One region of the Saccharopolyspora sp. NPDC045839 genome, then DNA from elsewhere that is predicted to be linked to it. Evidence: riboswitches for the same ligand, from Rfam matches in the RefSeq annotation. Region 1 holds a riboswitch; each other region holds the start of a gene.
The links. A riboswitch is a leader RNA that binds a small molecule or an ion and turns the genes downstream of it on or off. The one in region 1 is predicted to bind thiamine pyrophosphate.
Positions count from the first base shown of each region.

Region 2: it holds a riboswitch for thiamine pyrophosphate, as region 1 does, so the genes downstream of both, AC07EQ_RS01845 (purine-cytosine permease family protein) here and thiC (phosphomethylpyrimidine synthase ThiC) in region 1, are expected to answer to the same signal.
Region 3: it holds a riboswitch for thiamine pyrophosphate, as region 1 does, so the genes downstream of both, thiD (bifunctional hydroxymethylpyrimidine kinase/phosphomethylpyrimidine kinase) here and thiC (phosphomethylpyrimidine synthase ThiC) in region 1, are expected to answer to the same signal.

Region 1 covers NZ_JBWKKH010000010.1:136,361-139,608, forward strand. The annotation lists gene AC07EQ_RS16810 (DUF3263 domain-containing protein) at 1-254, opposite strand, end outside; gene AC07EQ_RS16815 (peptide deformylase) at 427-1,008, shown strand; gene AC07EQ_RS16820 (Uma2 family endonuclease) at 1,012-1,668, opposite strand; TPP riboswitch at 1,755-1,876, shown strand; gene thiC (phosphomethylpyrimidine synthase ThiC) at 1,864-3,248, shown strand, end outside.
Region 2 covers NZ_JBWKKH010000001.1:442,953-446,200, reverse strand. The annotation lists gene AC07EQ_RS01850 (helicase HerA-like domain-containing protein) at 1-1,192, shown strand, start outside; TPP riboswitch at 1,236-1,348, shown strand; gene AC07EQ_RS01845 (purine-cytosine permease family protein) at 1,339-2,664, shown strand; gene AC07EQ_RS01840 (helix-turn-helix transcriptional regulator) at 2,661-3,248, opposite strand, start outside.
Region 3 covers NZ_JBWKKH010000008.1:272,050-275,297, forward strand. The annotation lists gene tenA (thiaminase II) at 1-161, opposite strand, end outside; gene thiD (bifunctional hydroxymethylpyrimidine kinase/phosphomethylpyrimidine kinase) at 429-1,226, opposite strand; TPP riboswitch at 1,214-1,308, opposite strand; gene AC07EQ_RS14770 (hypothetical protein) at 1,432-1,803, opposite strand; gene AC07EQ_RS14775 (hypothetical protein) at 1,909-2,649, shown strand; gene AC07EQ_RS14780 (hypothetical protein) at 2,894-3,091, shown strand; gene AC07EQ_RS14785 (AMP-binding protein) at 3,213-3,248, shown strand, end outside.

The DNA of each region.
Region 1 (3,248 bases):
TCCCGCTTCCACCACTGCGACTCGAAGGCCAGGATGCCCCGCTCCCGGACGGTGAGCTCGCCGTCCGGCGGTAAGGGCTGGGGCGGCACCGGCGGCGGCTCGACGATCCGCTCGATCGGCTGGGTGATCGGCTCGGCGAGGCGCAACCGCCGACCGGGTGCGGGATCGGATTCCGGCTTCCGCTGTTGCAGGCGCGCCAGCTGCTCGCACTGACGAGCGATCTCCTGCGCGGTCAGCATTTGGGCGGCGTCCATCTGGCTCCTCGCCTCGCGATTCGGGACTTCCCGCGTTCGCTGGAATCACACAGCTGTGATTCCTCCTCAATTACACCATGCCCGGAATCCCGGCGGGAGCGGATCACACCGGCGAGTACCGGGCCCGGAACACCCCGACGCCCCGACTGCCCAAACCGCTAAAGTCCCGCTCATGGCTGTTCACCCGATCTGCGTCGTCGGCGACCCGGTGCTGCACAACCCCACCCGCCCGGTGGAGCACTTCGACGACGAGCTGCGCACCCTCGTCGAGGACATGTTCGAGACGATGGCCGCCGCCAACGGGGTCGGGCTCGCGGCCAACCAGATCGGCGTCGACCTGCGGGTGTTCGTCTACGACTGCCCCGACGACGAGGGCGTCCAGCACCGCGGCGTAGTGGTCAACCCTGAGCTGACCACGTCCGAGATCCCGCAGACCATGCCGGATCCGGACGACGACTGGGAGGGCTGCCTGTCGGTGCCCGGCGAGTCCTACCCGACCGGCCGGGCGAGCCGGGCGAAGGTCACCGGGTCCGATGTGGACGGAAAGCCGATCGAGGTCGAGGGGACGGGTTTCTTCGCCCGCTGCCTGCAGCACGAGACCGACCACCTGGACGGCCACCTCTACCTGGACCGCCTGATGGGCCGCCACGCGCGGGCGGCGAAGAAGATGGTCCGCCGCAACGGCTGGGGAATCCCGGGCCTGACCTGGGACCCGGCGGAATCCGGCGACCCCTTCGCCGAAGACGAAGACTGAACCTCAGAAATCCCCGGTTTCAAGCGTCAAGTTGAACGGATCGGGCAACTCGACAGGTTTACCGAAAGGCACGCAGGACATCTCTCGATAACTGCCGGACTCAGGGTTGGAGTAAAGCAATACCGATGGCCCACCAGACCGGAATCGGTCGATCAGGAGATAGAGCGGCACACCACCAAGTGCGTACCCCCTGAGCTTCGTTTCCCGATCTGTCTTGGCATTACTCCACGATGTGATCTCGACAGCGAGCAGCAGTTGATCCGCTACAACAGGATCACCCGGCGGATCTGCATCCAACACTTCACGTGAGACCACCGCGAGATCAGGTTCGTAGGTTTCACCGGTTGCCGGGATCACGACCCCCAGCGCCGTAGCCAACTCCCACTCATCCAGGATCACCCGGGCCAACGCCTTGATTACACGGGAATTGACCTTGTTGTGCGGCTTTCCGGGCGGCGGCGTCATCACGATCACTCCTTCGATGATCTCCGCGCGCCAGCCCTTGCCCGGCAGCTGCACATTCCGCCAGGCTTCCACCAGCTCGTGCCACGTCGAGGGCTCGAGCGCCGGGGCAGCAGTCAAAGCGCGATCACCTCCTGTATCGATGTCATCACGCACCGTACTCACCACCCCTGACAACGTCGCGATCGCCCTGGTCATGAGCCTAACGGCAAACCAGCCTGCCGTCATCGGGGTGAATCGGGGTTGGCAGGCCGCGGTCTCCCGGCTAGCCTCGGGCAGCGACAAATCAACACCGCGGGAGCTCGCACCAAGAGCGGGCTGAGAGGGCGGCTGGAGAACTCCGGGGCCGCCGACCGCATGAACCTGACCGGGTAATGCCGGCGTAGGGAGTGGATGGCAGTGGCCGACGTGCGTCCGAACGCGTCCGAAAGCGGAACCCAGATCACCACCGGGCCGATCAGCGGCTCGCGAAAGGTGTTCCGGAACACCGAATCCGGCCTGCAAGTGCCATTCCGCCGCATCGAGTTGACCAACGGCGAGCACCTCGACGTGTACGACACCTCCGGGCCGTACACCGACGAGAACGCCATCGTCGACGTCCATAGTGGACTTCATCGGATGCGGGCGGGGTGGACCGACGGGCGGGAGCACCGGACCCAGCTCGGCTGGGCCAGGGCCGGCGTGATCACGCGGGAGATGGAGTACATCGCCGTCCGCGAGGGCGTGTCGCCCGAGCTGGTCCGCGACGAGGTGGCCGCGGGCCGGGCCGTGATCCCGGCCAACCGCTGCCATCCGGAGAGCGAGCCGATGATCATCGGCAAGAAGTTCCTGGTGAAGGTCAACGCCAACATCGGCAACTCCGCGGTGACCTCCTCGGTCGAGGAGGAGGTGGAGAAGATGGTGTGGGCGACCCGCTGGGGCGGCGACACCGTCATGGACCTGTCCACCGGCAAGCGGATCCACGAGACCCGCGAGCGGATCCTGCGCAACTCGCCGGTGCCGATCGGCACCGTGCCGATCTACCAGGCGCTGGAGAAGGTCAACGGCGATCCGGCCGCGCTGACCTGGGAGATCTACCGCGACACTGTCATCGAGCAGTGCGAGCAGGGCGTGGACTACATGACCGTGCACGCCGGCGTGCTGCTGCGCTACGTGCCGCTGACCGCGAACCGGGTCACCGGCATCGTGTCCCGCGGCGGCTCGATCATGGCCGCGTGGTGCCTGGCGCACCACCGCGAGAGCTTCCTCTACACGCACTTCAGCGAGCTCTGCGAGATCCTGCGCGACTACGACGTCACGTTCTCCCTCGGCGACGGCCTGCGGCCGGGCTCCATCGCGGACGCCAACGACCGCGCGCAGTTCGCCGAACTGGAGACCCTCGGCGAGCTCACGCACATCGCCCGCGAGCACGACGTGCAGGTGATGATCGAGGGCCCCGGCCACGTCCCGATGCACAAGATCGTCGAGAACGTGCGCCTGGAGGAAGAGCTCTGCGGCGAGGCGCCGTTCTACACGCTCGGGCCGCTGACCACCGACATCGCCCCCGCCTACGACCACATCACGTCCGGGATCGGCGCGGCGATGATCGCCCAGGCAGGCACCGCGATGCTCTGCTACGTCACGCCCAAGGAGCACCTGGGGCTGCCGAACCGGGACGACGTCAAGACCGGCGTGATCACCTACAAGATCGCCGCGCACGCCGCCGACCTGGCCAAGGGGCACCCGCGGGCGCAGGAGCGGGACGACGCGCTGTCCAAGGCGCGGTTCGAGTTCCGCTG
Region 2 (3,248 bases), on a different contig from region 1:
GGTCGGCGACGACTGGCGGCCCGCGGCGTTCCCCGTGCAGTTCCTGTCGCTGGGCACCGGCGGCCGGGGCGTGCCGATCCGCGCGACCGTGACCGGCTTCGGGCCGCTGCTGCTGGCGAAGGTGCTCGGCCTGAACGCGACGCAGGAATCGACGCTGGGCCTGATCTTCCACTGGGCCGACGAGCGCGGGCTGGCGCTGCTGGACATCAAGGACCTGCGCTCGGTGATCCAGTACCTGACCAGCGACGAGGGGAAGGCCGAGCTCAAGGGCATCGGCGGGGTCTCGGCCGCCAGTGCTGGTGTGATCCTGCGGGCACTGTCCAATTTGGAGGCCCGGGGCGGGGACGAGTTCTTCGGCGAGCCGGAGCTGGCGGTCGCCGACCTGCTCCGGCAGGTCGACGGCAGGGGTGTGGTGAACCTGCTGGAGCTCGACGACGTGCAGGCCGACCCGGTGCTGTTCTCGACGTTCCTGATGTGGCTGCTGGCCGAGCTGTTCGAGGAGCTGCCGGAGGCAGGCGACCTGGACCGGCCGAAGCTGGTGTTCTTCTTCGACGAGGCGCACCTGCTGTTCAGCGACGCGTCCAAGGCGTTCCTGGAGCGCATCGAGCAGACCGTCAAGCTGATCCGGTCCAAGGCGGTGGGCGTGTTCTTCTGCACGCAGCTGCCCACCGACCTGCCCAACGCGGTGCTCTCCCAGCTGGGCGCCCGGGTCCAGCACGCCATCCGGGCCTTCACCCCGGACGACCAGAAGGCCCTGGCGCGCACGGTGAAGACCTACCCGGCGACCGAGCACTACGAGCTCGACGAGGCGCTGACGTCGCTGGGCATCGGCGAGGCGATCGTGACGGTGCTCTCCGAGACCGGCGCGCCGACGCCGGTCGCGTGGACCCGGCTCCGCGCGCCCCGCTCGCTGATGGGCACGATCGGCGAGGACGCGGTGCGAGCCGCCGCCGCTTCGTCCGGCTTGCACGGGAAGTACGAGCAGACCGTCGATCGGGAATCCGCCTACGAACTCCTGGCGAGGAAGATCGCCGCCGCGCCGGAAAAGCCTGAAATGCCGGAAAAGTCGGAAGCAGCGGGGTTCCTGGAGAAGGCGATGGACAACCCCGCGGTGCGGTCCTTCTTCCGCTCGGCGGCGAGCGCCCTGGGGCGGGAGATCACCCGCGGCCTGTTCGGCAACCGCCGCCGGTGACCCGGCTGGCATCTGTCACCTGATCGGGGTAAGGTGTCGCCGACTCGATCCACGCGGGAGCTCGGGCGTACCGGGCTGAGAGGGTGGCACCACCGCGCCACCGACCGCAGAACCTGTCCGGATAATGCCGGCGTAGGGAGCTGTTGATGGCGCTTGACGTCGATCGTGCCGAAGTTCCGCACACCCTGGACGAACCGGCGCCGAAGACGCTCGGCGTGCTCGACCAGGGCGCGTTCTGGGGCAACCTCGGGGTGAGCCTGCTCGGCTTCAGCGGTGCCCTGGCCGTGCTCGCGCCGGCCGGTGTGCCGCAGCTGTCGTTCGCCGCCGCCGTCACCGCGTGCGTGGTGGGCACCGTGATCGGCAGCATCATGGTCGGCCTCGCGGCGGTTCCGGGAGCGCGCACCGGCGCCCCGGCGATGATGCTGCTGCGCGGCCTGTTCGGCACCAAGCTGTCGTACCTGCCGACGGTGCTGAACATCCTGCAGCTGATCGGCTGGGGAACGTTCGAACTCCTGGTGATCGCGCAGGGCGCGGAGGCGTTGTTCGGCGGCGGCCCGCACTGGTTGTACGTGCTGGTGGCCGGTGCGCTGACCACCGTGCTCACGCTGCGCCCGCTCGGCGCGCTTCGCCTGCTGCGCCGCTACGTCAGCATCGCGGTGGCGATCGCGATGGTGTACTTCTTCGTCCAGCTGCTGCGGCAGCCGCTGCCGGAGATGAACACCGGTTCCTGGCAGGGCTTCTGGCCCGGCGCGGACGCCGCGCTGGCGGTCGCGGTTTCCTGGATCCCGGTCGCCTCGGACTACTCGCGGCACTCGAAGTCGGTGTCCGGCGCGTTCACCGCCGCGACGGTGGGCTACTCGGTCACCCAGATCGCCTGCTACCTGCTGGGGCTGATCGGGCTGGCGATGGTGGCCGGCGACGCGGACAAGGTGTTCGACCCGATGCTGGCGGTGCCGCTCGGGGTGATCTTCTTCGGCATCCTGGTGCTGCGCGAGGTCGACCAGTCCTTCGCCAACACCTACTCGACCGCGGTCTCCATCCAGAACCTGCGGCCCAGCGCCGACCGCCGGGTGCTGTGCGTGATCATCGGGGCGTTGATCACCCTGCTCGCGCTGACCCTGGACATCGCCGAGTTCTCGAACTTCCTGCTGCTGATCGGCTCGGTGTTCGTGCCGATGTTCGGCGTGCTGGCGGTGGACTACTTCCTGCACGGCCGCCGCCGCAGCTACGACCTGTCCGCGCAGGCCCCGTCCCGCTGGGGCATGCTGCTGGCCTGGTTCCTGGGCTTCGCGGCGTTCCAGCTGATCAACCCGGGCGAACTCGGCTGGTGGAGCCGGCTGTGGACCGGTCTGCGGGAGGCGCTCGGCTTCACCGTCCCGGCGTGGATGAGCGCCGCGCTCACGTCGTTCGTCGTGGCCGCCCTCGCGGCCGCGATCATCGGCGCCTTCCGCCGCCGCGGCTCGGAGAGCTAGTCCCGCGCACGCATCGCGAGCAGCTTGATCGCGTTCTCCGCACCGGAGCCGTCCGCGGTCGTGACCACGACCACGGACTGCTCCGGTGAGCGGGCCGGCACGAGGATCTGCTGCGCGACCGCGAGCGAGCCCACCAGCGGGTGGCGCAGCTCGTACTCGTCCGCTTCGCAGGGTTTGACCCGGTGATCGCTCCACAGCGTCGCGAATTCCGGGCTCTTCATGGACAGTTCGCCGACGAGCGAGGCCAGCAGGGCGTCTTCGGGATGCCGTCCAGCGACCTGCCGGAGGTTGCCGACGACGGCGCGCGCCTTGCGCTGCCAGTCCGCGTAGAGGTCGCGGGTGTGCGGGTCGAGGAACAGCATCCGGGCCAGGTTCGGCCGGTCCGCCGGGCGTTCCGGAGCGGTTCGGTCGAGGTGCCCGGCCAGCAGCGCGTGGCCCAGCGCGTTCCAGGCCAGCACGTCGCTCCGCCTGCCGAGGACCAGCGCGGGCACGGCCCCGAACGACCGCATCAGGTCGCGGGTCAAAGGGTCGAGCCGTTCCAGCGGCGGGCGGCGCTGCGGCCGGGGACGTTGCGCGGCGAGCTG
Region 3 (3,248 bases), on a different contig from region 1:
GCGTCCTGCACGATGTAGAACGCGAAGCGGTCGCGGTCCAGGGTGCCGTCGGTCAGCGCGGCGTTGAACGGGTGCTCGACGATCGCCTGCTGCAGATCGGCGGTGTGCGCCCACGCCTTGGCGCAGAAACCGTCGGCGGGCGGAGCGGGCAGCTTGCTCATCAGAACCTCTCGTAGCGTGTGGAAGCCCTTGTGCTCAGGGCTCTGCAGGTGTTCGGGAAGTCGGTTTTGGCTCTTGTTCTTAAGCGACGAAGCCGCTTAGCCCACCTACGCAACCGGCACCGCCGCGGGTTCTCAGACGTCGTCTGGCGAGGACAGCCCCGATGCCGTGTATTGGTCATACATAAGTCGGGGATCCCACAGTCCAGACGGCGTCTGAGGTTCCGCTACGTGCACCGCCACGCAAAACGAGCTTGGAATCCCGAAAGGTCACCACCAGTGGTGGAAGTGGTGGACCGGGCCGTGGCCGTGGCCCACGTCGAGCCGGTCGGAGGCGCGCAGGGCCTCCGTCAGGTACTCCTTGGCCTCGCGCACCGCTTCGAGCCAGTCGCCGCGCTGCGGCCGCAGCGCGGCGATCGCGGCCGACAGCGTGCAGCCGGTGCCGTGGTCGTTGGTGGTCGCGACCCGCTCGCTGGAGAGGAACTCGGCGATCCCGTCGCCGTACAGCAGGTCCACGCTGGTCCCGCCGTCGAGGTGACCGCCCTTGAGCAGCACCTGCTTCGCCCCCAGCCCGGCCAGCCGCTCGGCCTGCGCGGGCATGTCGGCGGGGTCGGTGAGCTCCGGCTCGCCCAGCAGGTCCGCGGCCTCCGGCAGGTTCGGGGTGATCAGGTCCACCCGCGGCAGCAGCTCCTCGCGCAGCGCGCCGACCGCTTCCGGGGCGAGCAGCCGGTCCCCGCTCTTGGCGACCATCACCGGGTCCAGCACGACGTGCGGCGGCGCGTAGCGGTCGAGCACCTCGACCACCGCGCGGATCACCTCGGCGTTGGCCAGCATGCCGATCTTGACCGCGTCCACCCGCACGTCGTCGAGCAGCGTGACCAGCTGCGCGGTGATGAACTCCGGCGGCACCTCGTGGACCTCGGAAACCCCGGTGGTGGTCTGCGCGACCAGCGCGGTGATCACGGACATGCCGTAGGCGCCGTGCGCCGAGAAGGTCTTCAGGTCGGCCTGCACGCCTGCTCCGCCGCTGGGGTCGGTGCCGGCGATGGTCAGCACATTGGGAACCATGACGTCCCTCCGCTAGTACGAGCTAGGTCAGGTTCAACGGGTCTGTTCTCAGCCCGGCAGCCGGGCACCCCGCGTCACTGCCACCAACCTAACAACCGGGCCCGGCTCACGACCACGCCCACCTTGCTGTTTCCGAACTCGTTCCGCGTGGCGGTGCCAAGCACCTCCGGCGCTTCGAAACGCAAGAGCCCGCCCTGCCGCAGCCTCAGTCGATCAGGCCCACCACCACGCCGGCGGTGAGCACCTCGCCGGGTCGCACCTGGTGCCACAGCGTGCCGGTGGCCAGCGCGGAAACCCAGCCGACCGTCCGGCCGCAGCAATCGCCGCCCATCCGGATCTCCGCCAACCGGTCGCCCACCCGCACCCGGCTGCCGTCCGCGACCAGCCAGCACACCAGCACGCCGCGCGCCGGATCGCGACCGGCCCGCCTGCGCCCGAGTTCGGGGAAGTGCACCTCGGTCATCCCGCCCCCCTCGATGATCGCCCCAGCATTGCCCCAGGTGCGCCGCGCGACAAGACCGTTCGGCGGCCGGACCACTCCGATCGCCGAGCCGTCCGCCTGCTCCGATCGGCCCACCCGAACCCGAACCTGGGCGGAATCGGCACAGCGATCGAATTCACATCGAGAAGGCACCCACCGGCGGGCAAGGGGACCCTTCATCGCGGACTAAAGTGGTTGATGATGGAAACCACGACCGATGCCCCGAGCTTCGCCCGTTCCCGCCGGCAACCCCGGCCGGAGGATCCCGCCCGGATCTGGGCCCCGCTGGCGGACCTGACCGAAGCCGCCGTGGCGGCCGCCGGTTCGGGGACGGTGGCGATCACCCGCGGATTCGACCGCAACAGCAGGCAGCGCGCGAAGGCGCTGCGCGAGCTGCTGAACCGGCGCGACGTCGCCGCCGTCGAGGTGACGCCGGCTCCGGGCAGCACCCGGCTGCTGGCCGACGTCGACGTCACCGCGGTGGTCAACCTGATCGGCGCCGGGTCGTGGCAGCCCTACCGGGTGGCCGCCGAGCTGCGCGCCCCGGTGCTCACGCCGAAGCCGGGCGACGGCCCGGCCGAGGAGGTCACGCGGGACGTGATCGCCCTGGCCGGCGACTCGGGCCACCGCGACGTCGCGATCTCGCACGTCGCCGTCCGCTCCGAGGACCCCGCCGCCAGCCGGCTCACCCTGACCTACGACGGCGAGCAGCTGACGGTGCCCGGCGGTTGGTTGACCATCGCGGTGCAGGGCAGCGAGCTGGAGGTCAAGGTCGGCGGCGTGGACTTCCCGGAGCGCACGCTGAGCACCGGCGAGATCCGCGTGGAGGCCTTCGACGCGCCGCACCGGCTGGTCCGCGACGAACTGCCGATCGCCGACTTCGAAGAAGCGGCGGTCACCTTCACCGCCGAGGCCAACGGCCTGGTGGTCCGCCCGGTCTGAGCCCCAGCCCGCCAAGTCACGTCCGCAGCTTCGAACGGAGCTGCGGACTTCTGCTTTTCCGGGAACCGCCGTTCAAGTGAATGATCACTCGGAGTTTCCAGGCCGCCCGATGGAGATGTGCCCTGAACCACTCCCGCGACTGATTTGGGCATATACCGTCACGGTTCATACCGAACTGCGTCCCTCGATCAACACCGCGCGCTGGAGGCAGAGCGCGCGAACTGCAACAGGGAGGCTAGGGATCGTGGAGCCCACCAAGCAGTGGCATGTGAGCTGCCGCGATGTCGCCGGCAGACGTCGGGACATGTCGGTGTTCGTCAACCAGGGGAACATCGTGCTGATCACCCCGCCGGGCGAGACCGCGGTGCTGTCGCCGCTGGAGGTCGGCAGACTGAGAGCAGCCTTGCGCGACGCGATCGTGCAGGCCGCCACCCTCGAGTGAACACCCATCGAGAGCGGGGGCGGGCGACGGTCCGCCCCCGCTCTCGTGATCTCGGCCTTCCCCGCGCTGTCCGCTCACGGCATTATCTACTCCCGGTAACCTGGCGACCGAGAGGTGACTCGTGAGCACGTTCTGGCAACGATCAGCCGCGCTCCTC